4 regions of the Streptomyces sp. NPDC059832 genome follow, and region 2 is predicted to be linked to each of the others. Evidence: riboswitches for the same ligand, from Rfam matches in the RefSeq annotation. Region 2 holds a riboswitch; each other region holds the start of a gene.
What was found. A riboswitch is a leader RNA that binds a small molecule or an ion and turns the genes downstream of it on or off. The one in region 2 is predicted to bind cyclic di-AMP.
Positions count from the first base shown of each region.

Region 1 (7,759 bases), on a different contig from region 2:
ATTGCCCGTTTCCTGAGTCGCCCATGCCCGCCGAAGATTGTCGGCGTCACGTACCGCCGGGTACAGTCGCGGCCACTGCTCCCCCTGGGATCCCACCGCCGGAACCCAGAGCACAGGTCCTGCTGCCGAGGCGAGAGAGAAGTTGGTGAACGACCAGCACCCCCACGCCGGGTACGCCGGATACGACAGCGAAGCGACCGGCAACTTCGACAGCGATCCGCTCTTCGGCTCGCTCCCCGGCGGCCACGACGGCGCGTACGGCAGCGGCTACGGCGCCGGGCAGTCCGGATACAGCGGCCAGTACGACTCCACGCAGTGGGACACGGGTGCACACCCGACCACCTCGTACGACGCCTACTCCCCGTACGCCGCGCAGCCCCAGCAGCAGTACGAGGCGGGGCCGACGTACGAGACCACGGCCACCTGGACGCCCGTCGACTACGGCGCGGAAGCGACCACGGCCACCGCCACGTTCGCCGGCATCCCGGCACAGGGCGGCGCCCCGGACACCACGGGTCAGTGGGACACCAGCGGCTGGCACACGAACGACCCGTGGGCTACGAGCGAGACGGCCGCATACGACAGCGGCGCGTACGACGCCACCGCCTGGAACACCGGCGCCACGCCCGAGCACGAGCAGCAAATCGCGCAAACCGCGGAAACCGCACAGGTGTCGTACGAAGCGCCCCCGGCACCCGAGGCGCACGGAACCTACGAGTCCTACGCCGACCTGGGCTCCTACGACCCCTACGAGCCCTACGTCGACGCCAGCACGGACAGCACGGTTGACCCGGGCGACGCAGATGACGCAGATGACGCGGATGACTCAGGCGTCACCGGGCTCGCGGACGCCGCAGACGCCGCACCCGGCTCGCGACGCACCGTCAGCCGCCCCGCCACCCGCAACGGCGGCGGCAGCCGCAGCCGGCGGCGTTCCCCCGCGAAGCGTTCCGCGCTCCTCACCGTCGCCATTCCCTCCGCCTGCGTGATGAGCGTGGCCGGAATCGCCGCGGCCTCCGTCGGCGGACTGGGCAGCGAGGACAAGAAGGACGACAACACCACCACGATGGCGGCGGCCGACCCCGACTCCGTCAAGCCGGTCGCGGCCAACAACAAGCTGGACACCCAGCTCGCCAACCTCAGCGCCGACGCCGAGAACTTCGCCGACCGCGCCAGCCGTACCCAGGAGCGCATCGACCTGCGGGAGCGGCAGGCCGCCGAGAAGAAGAAGCGCGAGGTGGAGGCCGCCCGCAAGGAGGCCCTGCGCCCCAAGTACGTCATGCCGGTCAAGCGGCACGGCCTCAGCGCGTACTTCGGCCAGGCGGGCGTCAACTGGATGTCCGTGCACACGGGCATCGACTTCCCCGTCCTGGAGGGCACGCCCGTGATGGCCGCGACGGACGGCACCGTGCGCACCCAGCTGAACAGCGCCTACGGGAACATGGCCATCGTCACCATGGCCGACGGGACCGAGACCTGGTACTGCCACCTCAGTGGCACCAAGATCCGCTCGGGCCCGGTCAAGGCCGGTGATGTCATCGCGTACTCGGGCGACACCGGGAACTCGACCGGCCCGCATCTGCACTTCGAGGTGCGCCCCGGTGGCGGACCGGCGGTGGACCCGCTGCCCTGGCTCCGCAGCCACGGCGTCAACCCGACCTGAGCTCAGCGGGGCGGGGGCCGCGACCCCCGCCCGCCGCCGTCGGCTCCGTCTACAGCTTCTCGACCGGCGCGTAGCGCAGCAGCAGCTTCTTGGGCCGCTCGTCGCCGAAGTCGACCGTGGCCTTCGCCTGGTCGCCGACGCCCTCGACCGCCGTCACCGTGCCGAGCCCGAACTGGTCGTGCGTGACCCGGTCACCGACGGTCAGCGCGATCGTCGGCTTGTCCGAGGTCCGCCGGGTCGCGAAGCCCGAGGGCCCGGAGCGCGCACGCGACGCGGACAGCGACGACGTGATCCCCGAGGTCGGTCCGGCCGGAGCCGCCATCGGCCCGGTCCGCTTCCACTCCAGGTGCTGGTCCGGGATCTCCTCCAGGAACCGCGACGGCGGGTTGTACGAGGGCTGTCCCCACGCGCTGCGCATCGCGGCCCGGGTCAGATAGAGCCGCTCTCGGGCACGGGTGATGCCGACGTACGCGAGCCGCCGCTCCTCCTCCAGCTCCTTCACCTGGCCCAGCGCCCGCATGTGCGGGAAGACGCCGTCCTCCATGCCGGTCAGGAAGACGACCGGGAATTCGAGGCCCTTCGCGGTGTGCAGCGTCATCAGCGTGATGACACCGGAGCCGTCCTCGTCCTCGTCGGGGATCTGGTCGGAGTCGGCGACGAGCGCGACCTTCTCCAGGAACTCGGCGAGCGTGCCCGTGCCCGCGGCCGTGCCCGTGCCCGCGTCCTCCTCGCCGGCCGCTCCCCGCTCCTGCTCGAATTCGAGCGCCACGGCGGCCAGTTCCTGAAGGTTCTCGATCCGGGTCTCGTCCTGCGGGTCGGTGGAGGCCTGCAGCTCGGCGAGGTAGCCGGTGCGCTCCAGGACCGCCTCCAGGACCACCGCGGGGCCCGCGCCCGACTCGACGATCGTGCGCAGCTCCTCCATCAGCGTGTTGAACCGCTTGACGGCGTTGGCCGACCGGGCCGCCATGCCGTACGCCTCGTCGACCCGGCGCAGCGCCTGCGGGAAGGTGATCTTCTCGCGCAGGGACAGCGCGTCGATCATCGCCTCGGCCCGGTCGCCGATGCCGCGCTTGGGCACGTTGAGGATGCGGCGCAGCGGGACGGTGTCCTCCGGATTGGCGAGGACGCGCAGGTAGGCCAGGATGTCCCGGACCTCCTTGCGCTCGTAGAAGCGCACGCCGCCGACGACCTTGTAGGGCAGACCGACGCGGATGAAGATCTCTTCGAAGACACGGGACTGGGCGTTCGTACGGTAGAAGATCGCGACGTCGCCGGCCCTGGCGTCGCCCGCGTCGGTCAGCCGGTCGATCTCGTCGGCGACGAACTGCGCCTCGTCGTGCTCGGTGTCGGCGACGTAGCCGGTGATCCGGACGCCCGTGCCGGCGTTCGTCCAGAGGTTCTTGGGGCGGCGGCTCTCGTTGCGCTCGATGACCGCGTTGGCGGCGGACAGGATCGTCTGCGTGGAGCGGTAGTTCTGCTCCAGGAGGATCGTCGTCGCGTTCGGGTAGTCCTCCTCGAACTGGAGGATGTTGCGGATGGTCGCGCCGCGGAAGGCGTAGATCGACTGGTCCGCGTCACCCACGACGCACAGCTCGGCCGGGGCGTCGCCCTCGCCCGCCGGGCCGACCAGCTCGCGTACGAGGGTGTACTGGGCGTGGTTGGTGTCCTGGTACTCGTCGACCAGGACGTGCCGGAAGCGGCGGCGGTAGTGCTCGGCGACGTCCGGGAACGCCTGGAGCAGGTGGACCGTCGTCATGATGATGTCGTCGAAGTCCAGCGCGTTGGCCTCGCGCAGCCGGGACTGGTACATCGCGTAGGCCTGGGCGAGCGTCTTCTCGAAGCCGTCCGCGGCCTGGCCGGCGAAGGTCTCCTCGTCGATCAGCTCGTTCTTCAGGTTGGAGACCTTGGCCGTGAACGACTTCGGCGGGAAGCGCTTCGGGTCGAGGTCGAGATCGCGGCAGACCAGGGCCATCAGCCGCTTGGAGTCGGCGGCGTCGTAGATCGAGAACGACGAGGTGAAACCGAGCCGCTTGGACTCGCGGCGCAGGATACGTACGCACGCGCTGTGGAAGGTCATGACCCACATGGCGTTGGCGCGCGGCCCGACGAGCTGCTCGACGCGCTCCTTCATCTCGCCCGCGGCCTTGTTGGTGAAGGTGATCGCCAGGATCTGGCCGGGGTGCACCCCGCGCTCGGCGAGGAGGTGGGCGATCCGGTGGGTCAGCACCCGGGTCTTGCCCGAGCCGGCCCCGGCGACGATGAGCAGCGGGGATCCCGCGTGGACGACGGCGGCGCGCTGCTCGGTGTTCAGCCCGTCGAGGAGCGCCGCGGAATCGATGACGGGGCGGTGCGCGCCGTCGCGGTAGTAGGCGTCCCTGGGCGGCGGGGGCCCGTCGAACACGCCCGCGAAGAGGTCCTCCGGCACCGCTTCGGGTGCGGAGTCCTCGGGGGGCGGCGGGGGCTCTTCCTCCGAGTGCTGGAGGCCGGCCAGGAAGCTGTCGTCAAAGAGGCTGCTCATCGCTTGTCGAGTCTAGGCCGCCACACCGACACCCGGAGGCCGCATGACCAACCGCACACAGCGCACCGGACACGCAGAGGGTTCGAGCAACCACTCCACGTAAGAAATTCCGGGCCTCCATCACCCGCCGCGGCAAGGTCACGAAAATGTATCGGGCATATCGAACATCAACCTTCACAGCAGCACCATGGGTTGGCTAGCGTGCTCGACCGGGCGGCCCGTACCCCCTTGAGGCGAACCACGCCGAGCGGGCGCCCCCGCCGAATCCGGGCTGCCCCCACGGGAGTTCGGAACCGGGGACCCACACGCAGTACCGGGGTGAATCGGTCCTTATCCCCACTCGGACCGTAGGGCAGCCTTCCGTTCCGCCCGAACCCGACAGCTAACCCGGTAGGCGGTCCACGGAAGGAGATGCCGCCTTGGCGTCGCATCGCAAACCTCGCACCCGGGTGCGCACCACCGCACCGGCCGTCGGGCTCACCACGGCGGCCCTGGCGTCCGTGACCCTGCTCTCCACGCAGAGCGCCATGGCCGCCCCGGATCCTAAGCCCGGCGTCGAGGACGTCCAGAAGAAGGTCGACGACCTCTACCGGCAGGCGGGCACCGCGACCCAGCAGTACAACCAGGCGAAGGAAGCCTCCGCCACCCAGCGCGCCAAGGTCGACGCCCTGCTGAACGATGTCGCGAAGCGCGCCGACCGGCTCAACGACGCGCGCAGGACGCTCGGCACCTACGCGGCCGCGCAGTACCGCAGCGGCTCCATCACGCCGAGCGCCACGTTCTTCCTGGCCGACGACCCGCAGTCGTACTTCGACCAGAGCCAGTTGATGGACCGGATGACCAGCCGGCAGCAGAAGGCGATCACGGACTTCCGTACGCAGCAGGCCAAGGCGTCGAAGAAGCGCGCCGAGGCGGTGCGGAGCCTGGAGACGCTGACGACGACGCAGACCACCCTGCGCACCAGCAAGCAGAACGTCCAGAAGAAGCTGGGCGAGGCGCGCACGCTGCTGTCGAAGCTGACCGCCGAGGAGAAGGCGCGGCTCGCGGCGATCGAGCGCAAGAAGGAGGCGGAGGCCAGGCGCAAGGCGCGGGAGCTGGCGAAGCAGCAGGCCGCCGCGAAGGCCGAGGCCGACCGCAAGGCCGAGGAGGATGCGAAGGAGTCGGGGGGCGGTACGGGGACGGGCACCGGGACCGGCTCGGACAGCGGCGCCACCGCCAAGGCGGAGAAGGTCCTCGCCTTCGCCAGGGCCCAGCTGGGCAAGCCGTACGTCTGGGGTGCCACGGGCCCGGCGTCGTACGACTGCTCCGGACTCACCCAGGCGGCGTGGAAGTCCGCGGGCGTGGACATCCCGCGGACCACGTGGGACCAGGTCAAGATCGGTACCCGGGTCGCCACGGCGGATCTGCGGCCGGGGGACCTCGTCTTCTTCTACGACGACATCAGCCACGTCGGCATCTACAAGGGCGACGGGATGATGATCCACGCGCCGAAGCCCGGGGCGAACGTGCGCGAGGAGTCGATCTACTACATGCCGATCTACGGCAGCGTGCGGCCTGCGTAGCGGCTCGCACCGTCACCCCCGGCCGTCGGACGGCCGGGGGCCGGGGCCGCACGGCGGGATCAGGTCCAGAGCGTGGCGATGAAGATGTTGAGCATCGTCAGCCCGCCCACCGCCGCGAAGGCGCCCTTGTCGGCCTTCTCGTCGTCCCGCTTGATGTAGACGAGCGCGAGGACGACGACCAGGACCAGCAGCTTGACGCCGATCTTGATGTTGTTGACGTGATTGCCGTCGGCCTCGTTCAGCCCGACCAGCGCGACACCGGTGACCAGCATGGTCAGCGCACCGTGCAGCATCGCCGGGACGAACCGGGCCGTGCCCGCGCCCATCGCCTTCATCTGGGTCAGGAAACCGCCCAGCAGGGAGGCGATACCGATGATGTGCAGGGCGACGAAGACATGAATGAGTACGTCCATGAGGCCGCAGCCTAGCCCTGGCCATATCACCACTCGACAGGCAGGTACACCTTCCCGACCACTTCGCTCGCGCCTGTACCAATCGCCTGACTCTGGTGCAATTTTTCCGATCACTGGACGACATTGCCACGCCAAATTCAGACAATAAGCGTCATTACGACTCCTGCCCGTGCCCCGGGTTTAGCGTCCCTGAGCAGGTGACCGGCTTCACCGCCGCTCCGTACGCGGACGGCGCACCGGTCGCCCCGCCGAGAGATCGGGCGGGCCCGCCGGTAGCCCCCGGCGGGCAGTCGTCAGGAAGGACGCACGCCCTCGTGGCAGCGCATCGAAAACCCAAGCAGCGCCCGTACACCGGCCCTGCTGCCCGCACCGCGGCGACCCTCGCCTTCGCCGGGGCCGCCACCGCCGCGGTACTGCCCGGACCGGCGCACGCCGATCCGCAGCGCACCCCCGCCCAGGTCAAGGCCGAGGTGGACCGGCTGTACCACGACGCGGAGGTCGCCACCGAGCAGTACAACGGCGCGAAGGAGAAGGCCGCCGCCGCGGAGGACGCCGTCGACACCCTGCGCGACGAGGCCGCCCGCCGGACCGAGCGCCTCAACGCCTCGCGCGACGCGCTGGGTTCGTTCGCCGCCGCGCAGTACCGCACCGGCGGCCTCGGCCCGTCCGTGCAGCTGGCGCTCTCCTCCGATCCCGACCAGTACCTGGAACGGGCGTCGTACGTGGACCGGATCGGCGACCGCCAGGCCGCCGCGCTCAACAAGGTCCGGCGGCAGGTCGCCCAGATCGCCACCCTGCGCTCGCAGGCCAAGGGAGAGCTGGCCGCACTGGCCGCCCGCCGGGCCGAACTGAAGAAGCACAAGGCGACGATCACGGCCAAGCTGGCCGACGCGCAGCGGCTCCTCGACCGGCTGAGCCCGCCCGAGCGCACCGCCTACGAGAACTCCGACCACGGACCGGCCGACGGCGCGCGTTCCGCCGCCCGCGCCGACCGGAGCACCGCGCGCGACTCCGTCCGGGCGCCGAACGCCCGCGCCGCCGAGGCCGTCGCGTTCGCGTACGGGGCGCTCGGCAAGCCGTACGTCTGGGGCGCCACGGGCCCCTCCTCGTTCGACTGCTCCGGGCTCACCCAGGCCGCCTGGCGCTCCGCCGGCGTCTCGCTCCCCCGTACCACGTACACCCAGATCAACGCCGGGCGGCGCGTCTCGCGCTCCGAACTCGCGCCGGGCGACCTGGTGTTCTTCTACTCCGGCATCAGCCACGTCGGGCTCTACGTCGGCAACGGCCAGATGATCCACGCCCCGCGCCCCGGAGCACCGGTCCGGATCGCGCCGGTCGACCATATGCCCTTCGCCGGGGCCACCCGGGTGGCATAGGGCCTCTCGTTTGGATCCTGCCGGGCTCGCGTGCCCCGGTGCCTGATCCGGCCCGATCCAAACGAGAGGCCCTAGACTCCCGTCTCCGATCCGGAGCAACCCGCCATCGGAGCAACCGCCTTCGGGCCGGACCGCCCTCGGACCGGCCCGCCGTCGCCCAACCGGCCGGAGGACAACCCCACATGCCCATGGACGCCGATGTCCAGAACCATGCCCGTACGCTCGCC
Region 1 covers NZ_JBHWIY010000003.1:203,423-211,181, forward strand. The annotation lists gene ACFV8T_RS06090 (M23 family metallopeptidase) at 146-1,663, shown strand; gene pcrA (DNA helicase PcrA) at 1,713-4,181, opposite strand; cyclic di-AMP (ydaO/yuaA leader) riboswitch at 4,430-4,594, shown strand; gene ACFV8T_RS06100 (NlpC/P60 family protein) at 4,601-5,743, shown strand; gene ACFV8T_RS06105 (hypothetical protein) at 5,803-6,156, opposite strand; gene ACFV8T_RS06110 (C40 family peptidase) at 6,471-7,532, shown strand; gene ACFV8T_RS06115 (GNAT family N-acetyltransferase) at 7,715-7,759, shown strand, end outside.
Region 1: linked by a shared signal. The riboswitch ahead of ACFV8T_RS06100 (NlpC/P60 family protein) and the one ahead of ACFV8T_RS23715 (C40 family peptidase) in region 2 are both predicted to bind cyclic di-AMP.

Region 2 (7,759 bases):
CACCAGCGTGTTCAGGAGGTCCATGGCGAAGATCCTGGCCTACCGCACGGCTCCCAGCCAAGGAGGAACCGGACAACAGAGACTGCCAAGAGTGTGTGTATTGCCACACCATGACCTGCTGCGCCCGCGGTTAGGGTCTGTGAGCTGCCTACAAAAGGGACCGCTCATGTCCTTCGACCCGTTCGACTGGATCGACGAGGAGGCGCGCCGCCGCGCCGACGCCGGACTCGTCCGTACTCTGCGCCCCCGGCCCGCCGCGTCCGGACTTCTGGACCTCGCGAGCAACGACTACCTGGGACTGACCCGGCACCCCGACGTCACCGCCGCCGCGGCCGAGGCCGCGCGCAGGTGGGGTGCGGGCGCGACCGGATCGCGACTTGTCACCGGCTCCACCGCGCTGCATGCCGAACTCGAAGGCGAACTGGCCGAATTCTGTGGCTTCGAGGCGGCCCTGGTGCTGTCGTCCGGCTACGCGGCCAACCTCGCGGCCGTCACGGCGCTCACCGGTCACGGCTCGCTGATCGTCTCCGACGCGGGCAACCACGCCTCGATCGTGGACGGCTGCCGGTTGTCCCGCGCCGGGACCGCCGTCGTTGCGCATGCCGATCCCGATGCCGTACGCAAGGCTCTGCGGTCGCACGAGGGACGGGCGCTGGCCGTCACCGACTCGGTCTTCTCGGTCGACGGCGACGCGGCACCGCTGCCCGGACTGGCCGATGTCTGCCGCACGGAGGGCGCCGCACTGCTCGTCGACGACGCGCACGGCCTGGGCGTGCTGGGGGAGGGCGGCCGGGGCGCGCTCGCCGCGGCCGGCCTCGCGGGCGGCGAGGGGATCGTCACCACGCTGACCCTCTCCAAGTCCCTGGGCAGCCAGGGCGGAGCGGTCCTCGGGCCGGCCCGGGTCATCGAGCACCTCGTCAACACGGCCCGCACGTTCATCTTCGACACCGGTCTCGCGCCGGCCGCGGCGGGCGCCGCGCTGGAGAGCCTGCGGCTGCTGCGCCGCGAGCCGGAGCGGGCCGGCCGGGCCCGCACGGTCGCCACCGCGCTGTACGAGCAGCTGACCGCGGCCGGTCTGACCGCCGTGCGGCCCGACGCGGCCGTGGTCTCGGTGCGTGCCCCCTCGGCGGACGCAGCGGTGCGCTGGGCGGCCGACTGCCGCACGGCCGGAGTCGCGGTCGGCTGCTTCCGGCCCCCGTCGGTGCCGGACGGAGTGTCCCGGCTGAGGCTGACGGCGCGAGCCGATCTGACCGAGGAACAGATCGTCACCGCGGTGTCGATCGTGCGGCGGACCGCTCCCGTCAGCTGACCGGACCCCGGTGCAGACCGGTGACGAAGGAGGTCCAGGCTGCCGCGGAGAACCGCAGCGGTGGCCTGGACACATCCTTGGAGTCCCGCACGGCCAGCCGTCCGTCACCGAACGACGCTGTCTCCACACAGTTGTTCATACCCGTGCTGCGGCTGCTGCGCCGCCACCGTAAGTCGTGCTGTGCGAGGCATTCCGACATGAGGCCCCCTCGGGCAGTCCGTGGTCACCGACCGTCGCGGTCGATCGCGGCGATGAGGTCCAACGAGTGCTCCGGCGACAGCGCGTGTGCCTGCATCGTGCGGAAGGCCGAGCTGTACGCCTCAAGGTCTTCTTTCCGCTCCAGATAGAGGCTACTCGTCAAATGGTCGAGAACGACCACATCCAGATCAGAAGTGCTCGGAAATGAAAAGATAACGAAAGGTCCGGTGAGGCCGGCATGGCCGCCCACCGAGAACGGCAGCAACTGGAGCTGCACATGGGGAAGTTGAGCCACCCGGGTCAGATGGCGCAGTTGCTCCCGCATCACCCGGCACCCGCCGACCTCGCGCCGCAGTACCGCCTCGTCGAGCACCGCGCTCAGCCGCAGCGGCGGATCGGTCCGCAGCACCCCCTGCCGGGCGAGCCGCACCTCCACCAGCGAGTCCAGCTGGCCCGCGGGCAGCCCGTCCAGCGAGGCCCGGGTCACCGCCCGCGCGTAATCGGCCGTCTGGAGAAGACCGGGTACCACCGAGGTCTCCAGCGTGCGCGCGGTCCGCGCCTGGGACTCCAGACTGATGAAGTCGCGGTACTGGGGCGGGATCAGACCGCGATAGGCGTGCCACCATCCGGTGCCGCCACCGCCCGCCGAACCCGCCAGCGTGGCCAGCAGATCCCGCAGCTGGGTGTCGTCCACGCCGTACGTGTCCAGCAGCCGGGTCACATCGGCCGGCCGCACCCCGCTCACCCCGGTCTCGATCCGGCTCACCTTCGACTGGTGCCAGCCGAGTATCCGCGCCGCGTCCCGACTGGTCAGTCCCGACGCGTGGCGCAGGCTCCGGAGCTCCTCCCCGAGCTTGCGGCGTCGAACCGCAGGGCCGTGCTGCATCCGCGGCCTCCCTCCCTCTTCTGCCGAGCGGACAGTGTGCCGCCCACATACGGTCTTGCGTGGCAGGGTTCACCGCATTGAGCGACAGATATATGCATATCTTGGTGGATCGCCGTCGCAGAGGGCAGCATCAATGGCAATCTGGCGCGAAGCACAACCCGGACCGATCGCGGGTCGGTACGGGTGGGAAAGGGACGGCTCGCCATGGCAGACCATCAGGAAGCAAACGTCACTCTGCCGAGCGAGCCGGTCTCGGTCTCGGCAGCCCGCAGGTACGTGGCCCGGGTGCTCGGCGACTGGGGCCTGGCCACCGACACCGATTTCGCCGACAGCATCCAGCTCATCGTCTCGGAGCTCGCGACCAACGCCGTCCAGCACACCTTCGGACAGTCGCCCACCTTCACCGTGGACCTCCGGCTGGAGCGGGAGGAGCACCTGCATCTGGGGGTGACGGACAGTCACCCCCGTTGGCCCAGGCGACTGCCCGCCGCCGTTCAGCAGGACAACGGGCGCGGCATGGTGATCATCCGCTGCCTGGCCAAGCAGTGCGGGGGCCGGCTCACCGTCACCCCCACCGCCGACGGCGGCAAGACGGTGTGGATCGCGCTTCCGTGGAGCGTCCCCGTGCAGAGCTGACCGACGCGTTCCGGTGGCCGGCCGCCCGCGCGGTCACCCGGCTTCCGCGCCCGGCCGCTGCGCCGACCCCGCACGCCCGAACCCACTGCGCAACAGGGCCTGGAGCGTCGCCGCCGCGGCGCTCGCCCGGTCACCGCGGTGCACCACCGAGATCGTCCGCCGGAAGGAAGCGGGATCCAGCCGCCGTACGGACAGCGGCGTCGGCGACATCGCGGCGACCATCTCCGGGACGACCGCCATCCCGATGCCCGCACTGACCAGGGCGCACACCAGTGCGTAGCCGGGCGACTCGCGGACCACGGCGGGTGCCGCCCCGGCCTCGGCCAGGGCCTGCTCGGCCCCGCGGCGCGGCGGATGGGTCGGCGCGCTGCTGATCAGCGGCCGTCCCGCCAGTTCCGTCACCGGAAGCCTTCCGCTGCCTTCGGACAGCATCTGACCGACCGCCGTGATCAGGACCAGCTCCTCGACCAGCAGCGGTTCGGCGAAGACCCCGGTGGGCCGGGCCACCGGGGCAGCCGGCTCGTACTCGTGGGTCAGCGTCAGATCGACCTCGCCCGCGGCCACCGCGGCGTCGCCCTCAGGCGGTGACCAATGCGCTCAATCCCAAGGCGCCGGTGCTCTTCCTGAGCCTGCTGCCGCAGTTCGTCCCCGACGGGCAGCCGCCGCTGCCCAGGACCCTGCTGCTCGCGACGATCGTCGTGGTGCTGGCGCTGGTCTGGTTCCCCGCCGTGGCGCTCGTCGTGGACCGGCTGGGCAGGTGGCTGCGCCGGCCGCGTACCGCGCGCACCATCGAGGGCGGCAGCGGTGCGGTGCTCACCGCGTTGGGTCTGGTGCTGGTGACCGGCCCGCTGCTGCACTGAGCGCGGGAGCGGCCGGCGGCCCGGCACCGGGTCCTGTCCGGCGGAGCAGGCCGGGGATGCGGCCCTGATCCGCCGGACAGGAGCCGCCTCAGCGGACCCGTCCGTAATAGACGCTCTTGGTCCAGATCTTCTCCAGCCGGACCACCGCGCCGGTCCTCGGCGAGTGCCAGATCTTTCCGTTTCCGGCGTAGATCCCCACGTGGTAGACGCTGCGGCCGAAATGGAAGAAGACCAGGTCGCCACGTTGCCTGTGGGAGGCCGAGACATGGCGGGTCCGGTTGTACTGCTGCTGGGCGGTGCGGGGGAGCTTCTTGCCCGCCTTCTTGAACGAATAGAGCGTCAGCCCCGAGCAGTCGAAGCGGTTGGGGCCGGTGGCCCCCCACCTGTACGGCGAGCCCTTCTTCGATGCCGCGATGTTGAGCGCCTTCATCGACAGGGTCGCCGCCTGGGCGTCCGTCGCGGCGCCCGGGGCGAACATGGTGCCGCCGACGGCGGCGAGAGTCAGAACCGAGGCCGTACCGGCCCGGACGAGCAGAGACGGGACATGAACCTGCGCAGTCATGCGCAACCCTTCGTCAGCCGCCTGTGAAGGATGACCTGTCGGGTTCGGGCTGGCGAAGTTGCCCGGCCGCGTTCGGCGGCTTCACCCCGAGGGTCGACCGGTGCTCAGGTCAACCCGTTGTGCTCGGGTCCTCCACTCCTGCCGATCCACTTCTGTCGACCAGACATCCGGACGGCGGCAGGACTCGGCGTCCGCCCGGACCGCCCCGCCGCGGTGGCGGGGGCTTGTCGTCCCAGGGATCTTGACTCAACGACTGCCGGATTTCCGAGCTGAAACAGGGATATGTGAGGCTCCTCACGACTGATCCGTTCGGGTGGGCATGGCTATCTATGAGGCTCTGCCGGTGATTCGGGCCGGTGCCGTACCAGGGGCGGAAGGGCGGATTCCGTCCACTGCCGACGCGGAGGACGCAAGTTGAGAAGTCCCCCGCGAGGGGGACTTCCTACGCCGAACGAGCGAGGAAATTCGATCGGCCCGCCGGGCGTGTCGGGTACGGGAGTTGGGTGAGGACGGCCGGACCCCGGAGCGCAGGGGGAGTTGGCCGGACCCCGCCGCCGGCGCGGACCGCGGAAGTCGATCAACTCGCCGGAGCGGGGGGTACGGTGACGCGTCCGGCCCGCCGTTCCCCGTCCAGTACGCGCAGCGCTCGGGCGAGCGTGGCGGCGTGGATCTGCGCCTCGCCGCGCTCGTGCATCAACGCGAGGGCGTCCCGCAGCGCGCCCGCGTGCGAGGCCAGCGCCTGCGCGGCACGCAGTGCGCCGTAGGTGTCGCTGCCGCGGGCCGGGTTGATCCGGCCCACCTGGTCGAGGACTTCGAGGTAGCGGTCGATGAACTCCCCCTCGGCGCGCGTCAGTGCGGGGAGCGGCGGGAACTCCGGCGGGTGCATCGGGTGTTCACCTCGCGCCGTGCGGCGGGAGTGTGGTGTTCCGGTTCGTCAGGACGTGGTCCACCAGCCCGTACGCCTGGGCGCCCGCCGCGTCGAGAATGAGGTCGCGATCGATGTCGTCGGCGATCTGCCCGGCGTCGCGGCCGGTGTGACGGGCCAACAGGGCGGTGAGCATCGTGCGGACCCGTTCCAGCTCCTGTGCCTGGATCTCCAGATCGGACGGCTGGCCCTGCACCGGTTCGGCGAGCTCGGGCTGCCGCACGACGACCCTCGCGCCGGGCAGTGCGTGCCGCCGGCCGGGAGCGCCCGCGGCGAGCAGTGCGGAGGCGCAGGAACCGGCCTGGCCGAGGCAGTAGGTCTCCACCTCGCAGGTGAGGTACTGCATCGTGTCGTAGATCGCGGACATGGCTCCGAACGAGCCGCCGGGGGAGTTGATGTAGAGCGAGACGGGCCGGTCCGGGGCGGCGTACTCCAGGTACATGAACTGCGCGATCAGATCGGAGGCCGCCGTGTCGTCGACCGGGGTGCCGAGGAAGACGATCCGTTCGGCGAGCAGCTTGGAGTACGGATCGAGGGTGCGGGTCCCTTCGGTCGTGCGCTCGGTGAACTCGGGCAGGACATGACGGGCGGTGGGACGGAACAGCATGGCGATGCCTCTCCTCCGGGGTCTGCAGGGGGGCCTGCACAACTTCCGTAAGAAATGTACAGGACGTACAGAAGGCGAGTAGCCCAGGCCAGAGGCTGTTCTTGCTGTTCGCCGAGGGCGGATATCTCACAATCTGTCACGACATCTTGATCATCAGGCTGCTTCGCCCTCACTGGAACCGGGTAGAGAAGTGAGGTGGTCCGAGGCGACGCGGAGGTCCTCAACCACCACGGCCGCCACGCCGTGCCCGCGGTCGCCGACCTGGTCGCCCAGTGGTCCGCCGCCGGCCGACCCGTGGTCTTCACCCGCTGCTTCAACCACCCGGGCAGCTCTTACGAGCGCTTCTTCCAGTGGCGTCGGCTCCAGGAGCCACCCGAGACCGACCTCGTCCCCGAACTCGTCGACAAGACCGGATACACGCTCTTCACGCCCGAAGCCACCGAACTGGTCCGCCGGGCCGGCTGGACCGATCTCGTCTTCTGCGGGATCGCCACCGAAAGCTGTGTCCTGAAGTCCGCCGCCGACGCCTTCGAGTACGGCTACGCGCCCTGGATCGTCACCGACGCCTCCGCGAGTGACGCCGGTCCGGACGTCCATGACGCCGGCCTCGTCGTCGCCCGCCGCCTGATCGGGACAGGCCAACTCGTCACCGCAGAAGACGTGGTGCGACAACTCGCTGCGTACGCCGGGGTCCCGGTGCTGGAATAGGCCCATGGCCGACACACCGTCCCGCACCGGTTCGCCCGTCCATCACGACACGGACGTGATCATCATCGGCGGCGGGCCCGCGGGCTGTGCCGCCGCCCGTACGGCCGCCGGCGTCGGCATGCGCTCGATCCTGATCGAGCCGGACAGGCTGTGCCGCAACCTCTATCGGATCCCGGCCCTGAACAACGTCCTCGGCGGCCACACCAGCGGCCCCGAGCTCGCCGACGCCATCACCTCGGAGCTCAAGGGCACAAAGCTGTGCCGCCTCGAACTCGGCCGGTACGTCACCGAACTCCGCGCCGACGAGGTCCGCGTGACCGTCACGGTCGACACCGGTGTCCGTCTCACCGCTCCGTACGCCGTCGTCGCCACCGGCGTCGGCCCTCTCCAGCCCCGCGACGTCGCCTGGATCGCCGCCCCCGACGACCTGACCCCGCCCCCGCTCTGGCAGGCCGAGGCGGACGATGCCCAGGGCCGTACTCTCCTCGTCCTCGGCGGCGACCGCCCGATCGGCACTTTCCTGCGCGCCAACCCGACCACCGACGTGCGTCTGCTCGTGGCGTACCCGGCGACCGACGAGTACAAGATCGAGGAAATCCGCGAGGACCCCCGGGTCGTACTCCTTCCCGTCGAGCACCTGACGCTGGGTCCCGCCGACGGCGCCACGGTGTCGGCGGAAGCGATGGGCCGCAACGACGAACGGCGGACGGTCACGGCGGACGCCGCCTACCTCAGCATCGGCAACGCGCCGACCGCCCCGCCCGGCGACCTGACCCGTGGCGCGGACGGGTACTGCCCGCCCGCCGACCAGCACCCCCGCGTCATCGTGGCCGGCGACCTCCGCTCCGCCCGCTTCCAGCGGATCATGACCGCCCTGGGCTCCGGCAGCGAGGCCGCGCTGCACGTCTACTACGCGGCGGGAGAACTGCCCACCAAGGGCTGAGGCACACGTCGGCGCGATGTGACGGCGCCGACGCTCAGGAGGGAGGTCTTCGTGACCAGCCAGGCCGAGGCGGCGATTGCTGCTGCCGTCATCGTTCAGGACGGGCGGGTCCTGCCCGCGCGACG
Region 2 covers NZ_JBHWIY010000013.1:99,255-107,013, forward strand. The annotation lists gene bioB (biotin synthase BioB) at 1-24, opposite strand, end outside; gene ACFV8T_RS23685 (8-amino-7-oxononanoate synthase) at 167-1,309, shown strand; gene ACFV8T_RS23690 (DUF397 domain-containing protein) at 1,302-1,508, opposite strand; gene ACFV8T_RS23695 (helix-turn-helix domain-containing protein) at 1,533-2,393, opposite strand; gene ACFV8T_RS23700 (ATP-binding protein) at 2,598-3,029, shown strand; partial or broken gene ACFV8T_RS23705 (LysR substrate-binding domain-containing protein) at 3,063-3,626, opposite strand; partial or broken gene ACFV8T_RS23710 (LysE family translocator) at 3,611-3,889, shown strand; gene ACFV8T_RS23715 (C40 family peptidase) at 3,978-4,451, opposite strand; cyclic di-AMP (ydaO/yuaA leader) riboswitch at 4,455-4,638, opposite strand; gene ACFV8T_RS23720 (hypothetical protein) at 5,029-5,337, opposite strand; gene ACFV8T_RS23725 (ATP-dependent Clp protease proteolytic subunit) at 5,345-5,980, opposite strand; gene ACFV8T_RS23730 (isochorismatase family cysteine hydrolase) at 6,179-6,691, shown strand; gene ACFV8T_RS23735 (FAD-dependent oxidoreductase) at 6,696-7,634, shown strand; partial or broken gene ACFV8T_RS23740 (NUDIX domain-containing protein) at 7,686-7,759, shown strand, end outside.

Region 3 (7,759 bases), on a different contig from region 2:
GCGCGCGGCGGCCGCTGCCGGTGCCGTGCTGCTCGACGATCCCGCCGATGTGGCGGTGCTGTTCGACAAGCGGCTCTGCCATGCCGTGCTGGACGGCGCCGGGGTGCCGGTCCCTGCCTCGCCGACCTCGGGAGCCGCGGCGCCCGTGGTGCGGGACTGGGCGGGCGTACGGGCGCGGATGGCGGACCGTGGCCTGCCCAGGGTCTTCGTGAAGCTCGCGCACGGCTCGTCCGCCTCGGGGGTCCTGGCCGTGGAGACGGCCGGGCCCGGCCGGGTGAGGGCCACCACGTCGGTGGAGCGCGACGCGTCGGGCCGGCTCTTCAACTCGCTGCGGGTGCGCCGCGTCACGACGGAGCGGGAGGTCGCGGCGATCGTCGACGCGCTCGCACCGGACGGGCTGCACATCGAGCGCTGGCTGCCCAAGGCCACCCGGCGCGGCCGGGCGACGGATCTGCGGGTCGTGGTGGTGGCGGGCCGGGCCACCCACGCCGTCGTGCGCACCAGCCGCTCCCCCATGACCAACCTCCACCTCGGCGGCGAGCGCGGGGATCTCGACGAGGTCCGCGACGCCGTCGAGGCGGCGGGCGGCAGCTGGAGCGAGGCCCTGGCCGTGTGCGAACGGGCCGCGGCGTGCTTCCCGGACACCCTCTGTGTGGGCGTCGATCTGCTGCCCTCGACCGGCTGGCGGCGCTTCGCCGTCGGCGAGGTCAACGCCTTCGGCGATCTCCTGCCGCGGCTGACCGGCCTTCCGGGCAGCGGCGCCGAGGACCTGGACACCTATGCGGCGCAGGTCGCCGCCGTAATGAACAGAGCAAGGAACCACCGTGCAACCGCCACCGCCTGACACCGCGCGCACCCCCGAGGACGCCCGGAACCCGGACATGAGCGAGATCGTGGGCAGCCACGATCTGCTGCTCGTCACCCTCGACACGCTGCGCCACGACGTGGCGGTGGAGCTCGCCGCCGCGGGCCGCATTCCGCATCTGGCGCGCCATCTGCCGGGCGGTGTCTGGGAGAAGCGGCATGCGCCGGGAAGCTTCACCTACGCCTCCCACCAGGCGATCTTCGCGGGATTCCTGCCGACACCGGCGGGCCCGGGGCCGCACCCCCGGCTGTTCGCGGCACGCTTCGCCGGCAGCGAGTCCACCGCCTCCGGCACCTTTGTCTTCGACACACCGGATCTGCTCTCCGGCCTCGCCGGCGTGGGCTACCGCACGGTGTGCATCGGCGGTGTCGGCTTCTTCAACAAGCAGGCGCCGCTCGGTTCCGTGCTGCCCGGCATGTTCCAGGAGAGCCACTGGGAGCCGGAGTTCGGTGTGGCGTCGCCCACCTCCTTCGAGGCACAGGTGGCCCGTGCCGAGGAGGTCGTCGCCGGACTCCCCGCGGAGCAGCGGCTGTTCCTCTTCGTCAATGTGTCCGCCCTGCACCAGCCCAACTGGTTCCACCTGCCGGGGGCCACCCGCGAGGCGGGCGACTCCCGCGCCACCCATGCCGCGGCTCTGGAGTACGTCGACGCCCATATCGGCAGGCTCTTCGCCGCCGCGAGCAGCCGCCGTCGCTGTTTCGCCATCGTCTGCTCGGACCACGGCACTGCGTACGGGGACGACGGCTACACCGGTCACCGGCTCGGTCACGAGTCCGTCTGGACCGTTCCGTACGCGCACTTCTTCCTGGAACCGGGGGCCATCGCACCATGAGCCGCACCACGACCGTCGCGCCGGCCACCCGGCCGTACCAGAGCTATGTCTACGCCTACCCGCACAAGACCGCCTACCGGCCGCTCGCCGACCGGCCGGGACTGCGCGAGCTGTGGGCGGCCGAGCGCAAGGACGCGCTCTCGCTCTATCTGCACATACCGTTCTGCGAGGTCCGCTGCGGCTTCTGCAATCTCTTCACCCGGATCGGCGCTCCGGACGAGCTGACGACCCGGTATCTCGACGCGCTGGACCGGCAGGCCACCGCGGTCCGGGAGGCGCTGGGCGACGACGGGCCGGTGCGTTTCGCCGCGGCCGCGTTCGGCGGGGGTACGCCCACGTTCCTGACCGCGGCGGAGCTGGAGCGGCTCTGCGACATCGCGGAGAAGCGGATGGGCGCCGATCTGCGGTCCGTTCCGCTGTCGGTCGAGACGTCGCCGTCGACCGCGACCGCCGACCGGCTGGCCGTCCTCGCCGACCGCGGGACGACCAGGATCAGCATCGGGGTGCAGAGCTTCGTCGAATCGGAGGCGCGTGCCGCCGTGCGCCCGCAGCGGCGGGCCGATGTGGAGGCGGCGCTGGACCGGATACGCGATGCCCGTATCCCGGTCCTCAACATCGACCTGATCTACGGAATCGACGGGCAGACCGAGGACAGCTGGCGCGCCTCGCTGGACGCGGCGCTCGGCTGGCAGCCGGAGGAGCTGTATCTCTATCCGTTGTACGTCCGCCCGCTGACCGGTCTGGGACGGCTCGACGCGGACGGCGGGGCGTCGGCGGACGCGGCCTGGGACGAGCAGCGGCTGCGGCTGTACCGCGCGGGCCGGGACCATCTCCTGGCCCACGGCTACGAGCAGGTCTCGATGCGGATGTTCCGCCGCGCCGACGCCCCGCGGACGGACGGCCCCGACGACTACGCCTGCCAGACCGACGGCATGATCGGCCTGGGGTGCGGCGCCCGCTCGTACACCACGGAGCTGCACTATTCCTTCGACTACGCGGTGGAGATGCGGGAGGTGCGGGCGATCATCGACGGCTACGCCGCCGCCGAGGACTTCTCCCGCGCGGAGGTCGGACGGTACGTCGACGGCGACGAGGCCCGCCGGCGCCACCTCCTCCAGTCGGTCCTCCAGGCCGAGGGGCTGCGACTGGCCGACTACCGGGAGCGGTTCGGTACCTCGCCGGCCGACGACTTCCGCCTGGAGCTGGCCCGGTTCGAGGCGCGCGGCTGGCTCGACGCGTCGGCCGGGGCGTCCGGACTGCTGCGGCTGTCCCCCGAGGGCCTGGCCCACTCCGACGCCCTGGGCCCGGAGCTCTTCTCCCCCGATGTACGGGCCGCGATGGCCGCGTACGAGCTGAAGTGAGCGCGCCCATGGACCTGACGATCCTCTACCGCGGCCCGCTCGCGTCGTGCGACTACGACTGTCCGTACTGCCCGTTCGCCAAGCGGCGCGACAGCCCGGAGCAGCTGCGTGCCGACCGTGCCGCGCTGGAGCGGTTCACGGCGTGGGCCGCGGCGCAGACCGGTGACCGGCTCTCGGTCCTGTTCACGCCGTGGGGCGAGGGGCTGGTCCGCTCCTGGTACCGCCGTGCCCTGGTCGAGCTGGCGCGGCTGCCGCACATCCGCCGGGTCGCGATCCAGACCAACATCAGCAGCCGCACGGGGTGGCTGGCCGAGGCCGGTGGGGCGGGCCGCGAGAAGATCGCCCTGTGGTGCACGTACCACCCGGGGCAGACGCCGTACGAGCGGTTCCTCACCAAGTGCCGGGAGCTGACCGCGCTCGGCATCCGGCACAGTGTCGGTGTCGTCGGGCTCGACGACCACCTCGACGAGGCGCGGCGGCTGCGCGCGGCGCTGCCGGACGAGGTCTATCTCTGGGTGAACGCGGCGGAGGGCCACACCTACACGGACGAGGAGGCGGACCGCTGGACGGCCGTCGACCCGCTCTTCCCGTACAGCCGGCATCCGCACCGGTCGGCCGGACTGCCCTGCCGGACCGGCGAGTCGGTCATCTCGGTGGACGGTGACGGCACCGTGCGGCGCTGCCATTTCGTACCGGCGGAGCTCGGCAATCTCTACGACGGGAGCTACCGGCAAGCTCTCGGTCCGCGCGCCTGTCCGCTGGCGGTCTGCGACTGCCACATCGGCTACGTGCACCTGGAGACGCTGCCGCTGTACGACGTCTTCGCGGGCGGTGTGCTGGAGCGGATACCGGCCGCTCCGCTGTCGTCGCTCGCCGGACCGGTCTGAGGTTCGGGCCGGTCCGGCGAGCGGCGGCAACGCGGCCGCGGACATCTGTCTAGAGCGGCAGGAGGTCCGGCCGCTTCGCCTCGACGTGGTCGCCCGAGGACTCGCCGCGCAACCGCCGGCCGATCCACGGAACCAGGTACTCCCGCGCCCAGTGGATGTCGTCGCGCCGTACTTCGAGGGTGCCGCGCTGTGCCTGCGGGGGCCATTCCTGGTCGGGGTCGGCCGGCACATCGATGCCGAGGACCTGGGCGGCGCGCAGCGCGACCCTGGTGTGTCCCTCGGCCGACAGATGGAGCCGGTCGTCGTCCCAGGCGCGGCGGTCCTGAACGGACCGCAGCGACCACAGGTCGAGGACCGGGCAGTCGTAGCGGTCGGCGATGGCCCGTACATGGGCGGTGTACGTGGCGATCTTGCCGCGCAGATGGCGCAGCACGGGAACGCCACGGGTGTCGAAGCCGGTGGTGACCATGACCGTGCCGACCGCTCCGGTCAGCTCCGCGACCGCGCGCTCGAAGCGCTCGGCCACGTCGTCGGGGTCGGTGCCCGGCCGGATGATGTCGTTGCCGCCCGCGCAGAAGCTCACCAGGTCGGGTGCGAGCTCCTTGGCGCGCGGTACCTGCTCCTCGACGATCTGGTCGAGGAGGCGTCCGCGTACGGCGAGATTGGCGTACCTGAAATTCCCGTGCGCGGAACCTTCGGTGCCCGCATCGGGGTCCGGGAGCTGGTCCGCGAGGAGCACCGCGAATCGGTCCGCCCAGCCGACGAAGGTCCCGTCCGGGCCGGGGTCGCCGACTCCCTCGGTGAAGCTGTCGCCAATCGCCGCGTACGACCCGAAGACGCCCTGTCGGTTGATGACGCCACGTTGGTTTTTTCTCGAATCGTCTGCCACAAACGCTTATCCTGCACCGCCGAATGTGACCTACGCGACCGTAATATGGGGTTGACGGGTGGTGAGATAGACCACCCGGTCAGGTTTTGGTAAAGGGGGAATAAGCGGAAGGGGGGGTGCGCCGCCGCGCACCGCCCCTTCCGTGTTGCTCAGGTCATGCTTTGTTGCTCAGCTGCCCGGCCGTTCCGCTCAGACGTAGATGCCGTGCGAGGCCAGGAAGGCGATCGGGTCGATGTCCGAGCCGTACGCCGGGCCCGTGCGGACCTCGAAGTGCAGGTGCGGGCCGGTGGCGTTGCCGGTGGCGCCGGAGAGGCCGACCTGCTGACCGGCGCTCATGGCCTGGCCCACCGAGACGGAGACGGAGGACAGGTGGCCGTACTGCGAGTAGTGGCCGTCGGTGTGCTTGACGACGACCTGGTTGCCGTACGCGCCACCCCAGCCGGCGGCGACGACGGTGCCGGAGGTGATGGACTTCACGCTGGTGCCGGTGGAGACGGGGAAGTCGATCCCGGTGTGGCTGCCGCTGGACCAGTTGGAGCCGGAGGCGCGGTAGTTGGTGGTGTGGTTGCCGGGGACCGGGTGGACGTAACCGGAGCCGCTGCTCTGGGCGGCCGGGGCCGAGGCCGGGGCCTTGGACTGCGGGACGGCGGTCACGGACTTGGCCGGGGCGGACTTCTCCGCGGCCTTCGAGGGAGCCTTCGACGGGAGGGACGAGCCGGCGCCGGCACCGGTGGGCGCGGCGTCGCCGGTCGCCTTGGCGCCGAGGGTCAGCTTCATGCCCGGGAAGATCAGGCCGGGGTCCTCGCCGACGACCTTCCGGTTGTCCTGGTACAGCTTCTCCCAGCCACCCTTGATCTTGTGCTCGGCGGCGATCTTCGACAGGTAGTCGCCGGAGACGACGGAGTACGTCGTGGTGGCGGCCTGCTTCTGCGCGACCGGCTCGGCGTGCGTGGCGGCGGCCGACTGCGGCGCGGCGGCCGGGGCGGCCGGCTCCGCGGCGTGGGCGCCGGTGGCACCGAGCAGCGGCAGCGCGAGGACGGCGCCACCGGCGCCTGCCGCGGCGACGCCACGGGCGATGGGGCCGAACTTCGGACGGCGGTGCTTACCCGATATGGGCATGGCGTATTTCCTCTCCGGCGCCTGCGAGGTGAGCTGTCGGGTTCGGGCTGGAGATGCCCGGCCGCGCTGAGCGCGACTTCACCCCGAGCCGGCCGGATTTCTCCGGTCGGCGGCTTACCTGGTTCCCCCGCTCCTGCCACGCGATGAGTGGATGTGAATTCCGGGCGGCGGCAGGATTAGGCGGTCCGTCCGGATTGACGGTGACCGTAAGCGAGTCGGGACGACGAGAACAAGCCACAGGTTCCATGCCGGAATCCGCGCCGGGAAATCGGCGCGGAATTCCGGTCACACTCCGTGGATTAAGGATCTTGGCTTTCCGCGCCGCGCACGGAATGCCCAACTCGCCCGTCACCACACACCGTCACGGATATGATCCCGCTCACGAGGCGGCGATCATCTCCCGTACAAGCAGGCCATATTCAGACAAAGCCCGCATTACGGACATGTCCCGTCTGTCACCCCCGCCGGAGCCTCAGCACTCGCGCGTCGAGATCGCCCCGAAGTCCGCTGTGCAGCCCCTGGTGCAGCAGTGCCGAACCGTGGTGCACGTCCCCCGTGTCCAGGCAGGTGTACGTCGCTTCGGGATCCAGCCCGCGCAGCCGCAGGGCCGGGGGCCGCTCCCCGTATCGCTGCGCCTCCAGCCACATCAGGACCACGGTCTCCGCCCCGTGGACGTACTGGACCGCGCCGAGTCCGCCCCGCGGCTCGCGCAGCCGGTACAGCGCGCCGTGCTGCACGACCGGCCGGATCTCCTTGTAGAGCTCCACCCAGGTCCGCGCCTCGGCCAGCTCCTCCTCGCTCCATTCGGTGAGGTCCCCGCCGACCCCGAGCACACCGGCCATGGCACTCACGAAGCGGAAGCGCAGCGAGCTGACCCTGCCGTTGAGCTGGTGGTTCGGGCTGTCGGTGACCCAGGCGGCCATCACCCGGGCCGGGTGGATGTGCCCGAAGCCCTCCTGGATGGCGAGACGGTCGAGCGGGTCGGTGTTGTCGGAGGTCCACACCTGGTCCGTACGGGACAGAATCCCCAGGTCGACCCGGCCGCCGCCGCCCGAGCAGGACTCGAACGCGACCGTGGGATGCGCGGCCCTGAGCCGGTCGATCAGCGCGTACAGGCCGTTCACGTGCTCGATCCAGAGCTTCTGCGGGTACTCCTCGCCCGGCCAGCCCGCATCGGTGAAGCAGCGGTTGAAATCCCATTTCACATAGTCGACGGGTGCACCGGAGAGCAGCGTGTCCAGCTGCTCCCAGAGATATGCCTGCACATCGGGGCGGGCCAGATTGAGCACCAACTGGTTGCGGTACTCCGTCCGCGCCCGGCCGGGGAAATGCTGCACCCAGTCGGGGTGCGCGCGATAGAGATCACTGTCGGCGTTGACCATTTCCGGTTCGACCCAGATACCGAACTGCATGCCGAGCCCGTGCACTTCGTCGGCGAGCGGTTTCAGCCCGCCGGGGAAGCGGTCCGGATTCGGCGTCCAGTCGCCGAGCCCGGCCCGGTCACTGGTCCGCTGCCCGAACCACGCGTCGTCCACCACGAAGAGCTCGACGCCCATCGCGGCGGCGCGCTCGGCGAGAGCGCGCTGCTGGTCCAGCGAAATGTCGAAGCCCGTCGCCTCCCAGGAGTTGTAGAGCACCGGCCGCAGGTTCTCCGCGTCCGGGATCACATGGGCCAGCTGCCAGGCGTGCCAGGCGCGGCTGGCCCCGCCGAACCCCTGCCCGCTCCACAGACCGGCGAACACGGGCGTGGTGTACGACTCCCCCGGTGCGAGCCGCAGCAGCCCGGAGTCGTCGTAGCCGGCGCCA
Region 3 covers NZ_JBHWIY010000072.1:2,442-10,200, forward strand. The annotation lists gene ACFV8T_RS44470 (STM4014 family protein) at 1-844, shown strand, start outside; gene ACFV8T_RS44475 (STM4013/SEN3800 family hydrolase) at 882-1,697, shown strand; gene ACFV8T_RS44480 (STM4012 family radical SAM protein) at 1,694-3,058, shown strand; gene ACFV8T_RS44485 (STM4011 family radical SAM protein) at 3,067-3,945, shown strand; gene ACFV8T_RS44490 (SGNH/GDSL hydrolase family protein) at 3,995-4,834, opposite strand; gene ACFV8T_RS44495 (peptidoglycan DD-metalloendopeptidase family protein) at 5,024-5,953, opposite strand; cyclic di-AMP (ydaO/yuaA leader) riboswitch at 5,957-6,113, opposite strand; gene ACFV8T_RS44500 (alpha-galactosidase) at 6,409-7,759, opposite strand, start outside.
Region 3: linked by a shared signal. The riboswitch ahead of ACFV8T_RS44495 (peptidoglycan DD-metalloendopeptidase family protein) and the one ahead of ACFV8T_RS23715 (C40 family peptidase) in region 2 are both predicted to bind cyclic di-AMP.

Region 4 (7,759 bases), on a different contig from region 2:
CCCTGGGCCTTCCCCGCGCCGGAGCGCGGCGCCCTGCCCAACGGCCTCACGGTGCTGCGCTGCCACCGCCCCGGTCAGCAGGTCGTGGCGGTCGAGATCTTCCTCGACGCCCCGCTGGACGCCGAGCCCGAGGGCCTCGACGGTGTGGCCACGATCATGTCGCGGGCGCTGTCGGAGGGCACCGACAAGAACACCGCGGAGGAGTTCGCCGCCGAGCTGGAGCGCTGCGGCGCCACCCTCGACGCGCACGCCGACCACCCCGGCCTCCGGGTCTCCCTCGAGGTCCCGGCCTCCCGGCTGGCCAAGGCGCTCGCGCTGGTCGCCGAGGCGCTGCGGGCGCCCGCCTTCGCCGACAGCGAGATCGAGCGGCTGGTACGCAACCGGCTCGACGAGATCCCGCACGAGCAGGCCAACCCGGCCCGGCGCGCCGCCAAGCAGCTCTCCAAGGAGCTCTTCCCGGCCGCGGCGCGCATGTCGCGCCCGCGCCAGGGCACCGAGGAGACGGTGGAGCGGATCGACTCGGCGGCCGTGCGTGCCTTCTTCGACGCCCACGTCCGGCCGACCGCGGCGACCGCCGTGGTCGTGGGCGACCTCACCGGCATCGACCTGGACGCCCTGCTCGCCGACACCCTCGGCGACTGGTCGGGAGAGGCCGCCGAGCCCCGTCCCGCCCCGCCGATCACCGCCGACGACACCGGGCGGGTGGTGATCGTCGACCGTCCGGGCGCGGTGCAGACGCAGCTGCTGATCGGCCGGATCGGCGCCGACCGGCATGACAGCGTGTGGCCGGCCCAGGTGCTCGGCACGTACTGCCTGGGCGGCACGCTCACCTCCCGTCTCGACCGTGTGCTGCGCGAGGAGAAGGGCTACACGTACGGCGTACGGGCCTTCGCCCAGGTGCTGCGGTCGTCGGCCCCGGACTCCGCCTCGGGCGCGACCGGCGCCGCGATGCTGGCCATCAGCGGCTCCGTGGACACGGAGTCCACCGAACCGGCGCTCAAGGACCTGTGGACGGTCCTGCGGACGCTGGCGGCCGAGGGCCTGACCGACGAGGAGCGAGAGACGGCCGTGCAGAACCTCGTGGGTGTCGCACCCCTGAAGTTCGAGACGGCGGCCTCCGTCGCGGGCACCCTCGCCGACCAGGTGGAGCAGCACCTCCCCGACGACTACCAGGCGCAGCTGTACGCCCGGCTCGCGGAGACCGGCACGGTCGAGGCGACCGCGGCGGTCGTCAACGCCTTCCCGGGGGACCGGCTGGTCACGATCCTCGTCGGCGACGCGGCACGGATCGAGGAGCCCGTCCGGGCTCTGGGCATCGGAGAGGTGTCGGTGGTCACCGGCTGACGACCACCCCGGCGGGCACCGGCTGCCGGGGTGGTCGCCCCGCCGTGGCCGCCCTGCCGGACGGCCAGTCCGGCTATCCGGCATATCGCCACATATCGAGACAAAGGGAAGGCCTCCGTGAGCGGAATCTCGCCGGGGCCTTCCCTTTTGTCCGTTCTGATGGGGAGGTTGCCTGTCTGCCCTGTGGGATGCGCTACAAAACGTCCTGTCCGTTTGGTGAATGAAAGCGACCCCGCTTAGCGTCGGCTCGACTGCCCGTCACTCGTATGCCGCATCCGCGACGTACCGGACAGTCATCGCCGAGTCCCCGTCAGGCGCGAGCCTGGGGAGCCGGGGACCCACGTAGTCCCTGGGGTGAATCGGATGCCTGAGCCTCGATGGGGCCGGGGCGTCCGTAGGAGACCTTCCTGCTCCGAACCCGTCAGCTAACCCGGTAGGCGAGAAGGAAGGAAAGGATCAGCCACTTCATGGCGTTCACCCGTGCCACCGGGAAGCACCGTGCCCCGAGCCGACTGACGCGCAGGAGCGCGAAGGTCGTCGGCGTCGCGGCTCTGGCCACCACCGGCGTCATCGGCGGTATGGCCGCTCCGGCCCTCGCCGCCGACTCCGAGGCCCTCTCCGCGAGCGACACCGGCCTCAACCAGGTCATCGCCATCGACAAGACCCTCGCCGACCGGATCGGCGCCCAGGCCGACGCGCAGCAGCACCAGGCCGACGTCGCGGCGAAGGCGAAGGCGGAGGCCCAGCGGAAGGCCGAGGCCAAGAAGAAGGCCGAGGCGAAGGCCAAGGCCGAGGCCGACGCGAAGCGCGCCGCCGAGGCCCGTGCCGAGAAGGCACGCGCCGCCCGGTCCGCCGAGCGCACCCGGCTGGGCTCCTTCCAGCTCCCGGTCGCCGGTTCGTACGTCACCACCGGTTACAAGTCCAGCGGCTCGCTCTGGTCCTCCGGCAGCCACTCGGGCATCGACTTCCACGCCGCGTCCGGCAGCTCCGTCGTCGCCGTCGGCGCCGGTACGGTTGTCGAAGCCGGCTGGGGCGGCGCGTACGGCAACAACATCGTGCTCCGGATGACGGACGGCACGTACACGCAGTACGGCCACCTCTCCTCGATCGGCGTCTCCGTCGGCCAGAGCGTCGGCGCGGGCCAGCGGATCGGCCTCTCCGGCTCGACCGGCAACTCCACCGGGCCGCACCTCCACTTCGAGGCCCGGACGACGCCGTCGTACGGCTCCGACATGGACCCGGTCGCGTATCTGCGCGCCCACGGCGTCAGCGTCTGACCGGCGCCCCACCGCAATACCTCGTCGAAGGCCCCGGCAGCATGCCGGGGCCTTCGGCATGCCCGCCGGGTGCCCGCGGACGGCGACCGCCCGTCGAACCGCCCCGTGGCCAAAAGATATTCATGAATTTCTGCCCGGCGTCGGAAATGCGGCCGCATTGCAATAGAGTCGCAGAACAGGCGTCGGCCGGCCGCGTTTCGCGGGGATTGAGGCGGAGGTTCGGACATGCGCATTCCGGCGCATTCGGTATGTACGGCAATCCGTGACGACATCGTCTCCGGTGTCTTCGAACGCGGCAGCCGTCTCACGGAGGAGCTGCTGGCGCGCCGTTACGGGGTCTCCCGTGTCCCGGTACGGGAAGCGCTGCGCACCCTGGAGTCCGAGGGCTTCGTGGTCACCCGCCGGCACGCGGGTGCCTGCGTCGCCGAGCCCACCGAGCTGGAGGCGGCCGACCTGTTGGAGGTCCGGATGCTGCTGGAGCCGCTGGGCGCCGCACGCGCCGCGCAACGCCGAACCGAGGCGCACCTCAAGGTGCTGCGCGGTCTCGTGCGGCTCGGCCAGGACCGGGCCGGGCGGGGCGAGAGCGGGGATCTGCGTTCGCTGGGCGGCTGGTTCCACGAGACGCTGGCGCAGGCCTCCGGCAGCCCCGGCCTGATCGCGCTGCTCACCCAGCTGCGACACAAGATCGCCTGGATGTACGCGGTCGAGCAGCCGGCCGGGCCGGTGGATTCCTGGGCCGAGCACGGTGCCATCGTGGACGCGGTGGCGCGCGGCGACGCGGAACGGGCCAGGGCGCTGGCCGCCCATCACGCGGAACGGGCCGCCGCCGCGCACCGGCTGCGCCGGACCGACCGGCCGGGCCGACGGCCCGCCGCTCCCCGCACCGGGCGCGTGAGGACCTCGCAACATTCCGTAAACACCGCGGGCGTCCGGCATCAACAATTACGCCGTATAACAAAGAGGCGTGATTTCGCGGGGTCATCCCGTCCTGCCTGGAATTGGTGTGCCGGAATTTCGTGTGCTCCCCCGGACGGCCCGTTCCGGGAAAACGAAAGAGCCGCGGCTCCGGTTCAGGGTGCCGCGGCTCTTTCGGGGAAATTGTTTCAGACGGTCTCCGGGAGCTCCTCGAGCCCCTCGGCGACCAGCTTCGCAAGACGGTCCAGGGCGGCTTCGGAGTCGTCGGCCTCGGAGGCGAGCACGATCTCCTCGCCACCCTGCGCGCCGAGGCCGAGGACCGCGAGCATGGAGGCGGCGTTCACCGGGTTGCCGTCGGCCCTGGAGATCGTCACGGGGACGCCGGAAGCCGTGGCGGCACGGACGAAGATGGAAGCGGGGCGGGCGTGCAGGCCCTCGGCCCAACCGACGTTGACGCGGCGCTCAGCCATGGTTCTGCCCTTCACGAATCAACAGTTGTCTAGACCAGTCTCTCACGCGGTGCGCAGTGCTCAGGCCGACCCGGGGAACGCCCGCAACGCCTGGTGAACCGCCGATCGGCCCTCTCAGACTGCCCCGGCCCCGAGACCTACGCGACCGCTGGCGGAGCCGTAGTCTTTGCCCATGCAGCCCGCGCCGGAGCAGAGTCCGCATCACGCCTATCCCGACCACTGGGAAGCGGACGTGGTGCTCCGCGACGGGGGCACCGCGCGCATCCGGCCCATCACCACGGACGACGCCGAACGGCTGGTCAGCTTCTACGAGCAGGTCTCCGACGAGTCGAAGTACTACCGGTTCTTCGCCCCGTACCCCCGGCTGTCCGACCGGGACGTGCACCGCTTCACCCATCACGACTACGTCGACCGGGTGGGTCTCGCCGTCACAATCGGCGGCGAGTTCATCGCGACCGTCCGCTACGACCGGATCGACGAGCGCGGCAGGCCCGCCTCCGCACCCGCCGACGAGGCCGAGGTCGCCTTCCTCGTCCAGGACGCGCACCAGGGCCGGGGCGTCGCCTCGGCGCTCCTCGAACACATCGCGGCCGTCGCCCGTGAGCGCGGCATCCGTCGCTTCGCCGCCGAGGTGCTGCCCGCCAACAACAAGATGATCAAGGTGTTCCGGGATGCCGGATACACCCAGCAGCGCAGCTTCGAGGACGGCTCCGTCCATCTCACCCTGGACCTCGAACCGACCGCCGAGTCCCTCGCCGTCCAGCGCGGCCGTGAGCAGCGGGCGGAGGCGCGGTCCGTGCAACGTCTGCTGGCCCCCGGCTCCGTCGCCGTCATCGGTGTCGGCCGGACCCCCGGCGGCGTCGGCCGCACGGTCCTGCGCAACCTCCTCGGGGCCGGCTTCACCGGACGTACGTACGCCGTGAACCGCGCCTTCGCCGCCGACCGGGCCACGGTCGACGGCGTCCCCGCCCACCGCTCGATCGGCGAGATCGCCGAACCGGTCGACCTCGCGGTCGTCGCCGTCCCCGCCGACCGGGTTCCGGAAGCCGTCGCGGACTGCGGCGAGCACGGCGTCCAGGGTCTGGTCGTCCTCTCCGCCGGATACGCCGAATGGGGCGCCGAGGGCCGGGAACGGCAGCGTGAACTGGTCCGCCAGGCCCGCTCGTACGGAATGCGGATCATCGGCCCGAACGCCTTCGGCCTCATCAACAACGCGGAAACGGTTCGGCTGAACGCCTCGCTCGCCCCCGAGCCGCCCGCCCCCGGGCGCATCGGCCTCTTCACCCAGTCCGGAGCGATCGGCATCGCGCTGCTCTCCGGGCTCTACCGGCGCGGCGCGGGCCTGTCCACCTTCATCTCCGCGGGCAACCGCGCCGACATCTCCGGCAACGACTTCCTCCAGTACTGGTACGAGGACCCCGACACCGATGTCGCCCTGCTGTACCTCGAATCGCTCGGCAACCCCCGCAAGTTCACCCGCCTCGCGCGGCGCACCGCGGCGGTGAAGCCGGTGGTCGTGGTGAAGGGCGCCAGGCACAGCGGCTCCACTCCGCCCGGCCACGCGGTGCCGGTCAGCCGGATCCCGGACGCGACGGTCTCGGCGCTCATGCGGCAGGCGGGCGTGATCCGGGTCGACACGGTGACGGAGATGGTCGACGCGGGTCTCCTCCTCGCCGATCAGCCGCTGCCGGCCGGCCCCCGGGTCGCGATCCTCGGCAACTCCGAATCGCTCGGCCTCCTCACGTACGACGCCTGTCTCGCCGAGGGACTGCGCCCGCGCCCGCCCCTCGACCTCACCACCGCCGCCACCCCGCAGGACTTCAGGAACGCCCTGGCCGAGGCCCTCGCCGACGACGGCTGCGACTCGGTGGTCGTGACGGCGATCCCGTGGGTGGGCGAGGACGGCGAGGCGGAAGCGGGCGACGGAGAAGTGCTCGCGGCGGCGCTCCACACGGCCGCCGCCGCAGGTCCGGCCAAGCCGGTGGCCGTCGTGCATGTCGAGATCGGCGGGCTGGCGGAGGCCCTCGCCGCGGCCACCAGCACGGTCGCGCAGCCGCGCCCCTCGGCGCAGCCCTCCTCGGCCCCGGCCGCGACCCCCGCACGCACCGGAGCCGCCACCCCGGCCGACCCCGGCCCGGTGCCCGCCTCCCCGGCATCCGCAGCCCCCCTCGCGGGCGACGGCGCCCCGGGCACCCGCATCGGCCGGATCCCCGCCTATCCCGCTGCCGAACGGGCGGTGCGGGCCCTGGCCGAGGCGGTGCGGTACGCGCAGTGGCGACGCCAGGCCGCCGTGCCCGGCAAGGTGCCCGAGTTCCTCGACGACACCATCGACGAGCCGGGCGCCGCCGAGCTCATCGACACCCTCCTCGGCCCCGACCCCGACCCGCGGGGCCGGCCGCTCGCACACGAGGAGGCCCGCGAACTCCTGGGCCGCTACGGCATCACCGTACGGCCGACGCTCCCGGCGCCCGCCCCGGACGCCGCCGTCGCCGCGGCGCAGTCGCTCGGCTACCCCGTGGCGCTCAAGACCACCGCGCCGCATCTGCGCCACCGGGCCGATCTCGGCGGTGTCCGGCTGGACCTCGCCAACGAGGCCGCGCTGCGCCGGGCGTACGGCGAACTGACCGACCTGCTCGGCAAACCCGCCGAACTCCAGCCCGTCGTCCAGGCCATGGCGCCGCGCGGCGTCGACACCGTCGTTCGGGCCTCGATCGACCCGGCGGCGGGTGCCGTCCTCTCCTTCGGGCTCGCGGGCGCGCCCTCCGAACTCCTCGGCGACACCGCCCACCGTCTGGTCCCGGCCACGGACCGCGACGCCGCCGAACTGATCCGGTCCATCCGGGCGGCCCCGGTGCTGTTCGGCTGGCGCGGCGCGGCGCCCGTGGACACGGCGTCGCTCGAAGAGCTGCTGCTACGGGTCTCCCGGCTGGTCGACGACCACCCCGAGGTGGTCTCCATCGCCCTGGAACCGGTCGTGGTCGCCACCCAGGGGCTGACCGTCCTCGGCGCGAGCGTCCGCCTCTCGCCGCCCCCGGCCCGCACCGATCTCGGCCCCCGCCGCCTCCCCAACTACTGACCCCGGCGGTGTCCGCCCCGGCCCGGACGCCGTCCCGCCCGAGGGTCCCGGTCCGCCCTGCCGCGCAACGTCCCCGGCAGTCATCCGCCCCCCGTAGGATGGTCCTCATGGCTAAGACCGGTACGACGACCCAGGGGCTGCGCGCGGCGATCGAGCGCAGTGGCTACTACCCGGCCCTCGTGGCCGAGGCGGTGGAGGCCGCCGTGGGCGGTGAGCCGGTCGCTTCGTACCTGGTGCACCAGGAGACCACGTTCGACTCCAACGAGGTGCGCCGCCACGTCACGGTCCTGGTCCTGACGGACAACCGTTTCATCGTCAGCCACACCGACGAGCAGAACGCCGACACCAGCTCCCCGACCCCGTACGCCACCACCTCCACGGAGTCGGTCAAGCTCGACCGGATCTCGTCGGTCGTGGTCAGCCGTGTCGTGGCCAACCCCGAGAAGTACGTACCGGGCACGCTGCCCCGCGAGGTCGTCCTCACCATCGGCTGGGGCGCGGTCTCCCGGATCGACCTGGAGCCGGCCGCCTGCGGCGACCCCAACTGCGAGGCCGACCACGGCTACACCGGCAACTCCACCGCCGACGACCTGAGCCTGCGGGTCAGCGAGGCCGGCGACGGCCCGGACACCGTGCGCCAGACCCTCGCCTTCGCCCAGGCGCTCTCCGAGGCCACG
Region 4 covers NZ_JBHWIY010000009.1:230,393-238,151, reverse strand. The annotation lists gene ACFV8T_RS18565 (M16 family metallopeptidase) at 1-1,344, shown strand, start outside; cyclic di-AMP (ydaO/yuaA leader) riboswitch at 1,632-1,799, shown strand; gene ACFV8T_RS18560 (M23 family metallopeptidase) at 1,812-2,621, shown strand; partial or broken gene ACFV8T_RS18555 (GntR family transcriptional regulator) at 2,847-3,557, shown strand; gene ACFV8T_RS18550 (HPr family phosphocarrier protein) at 3,725-4,006, opposite strand; gene ACFV8T_RS18545 (GNAT family N-acetyltransferase) at 4,179-7,082, shown strand; gene ACFV8T_RS18540 (DUF5998 family protein) at 7,190-7,759, shown strand, end outside.
Region 4: linked by a shared signal. The riboswitch ahead of ACFV8T_RS18560 (M23 family metallopeptidase) and the one ahead of ACFV8T_RS23715 (C40 family peptidase) in region 2 are both predicted to bind cyclic di-AMP.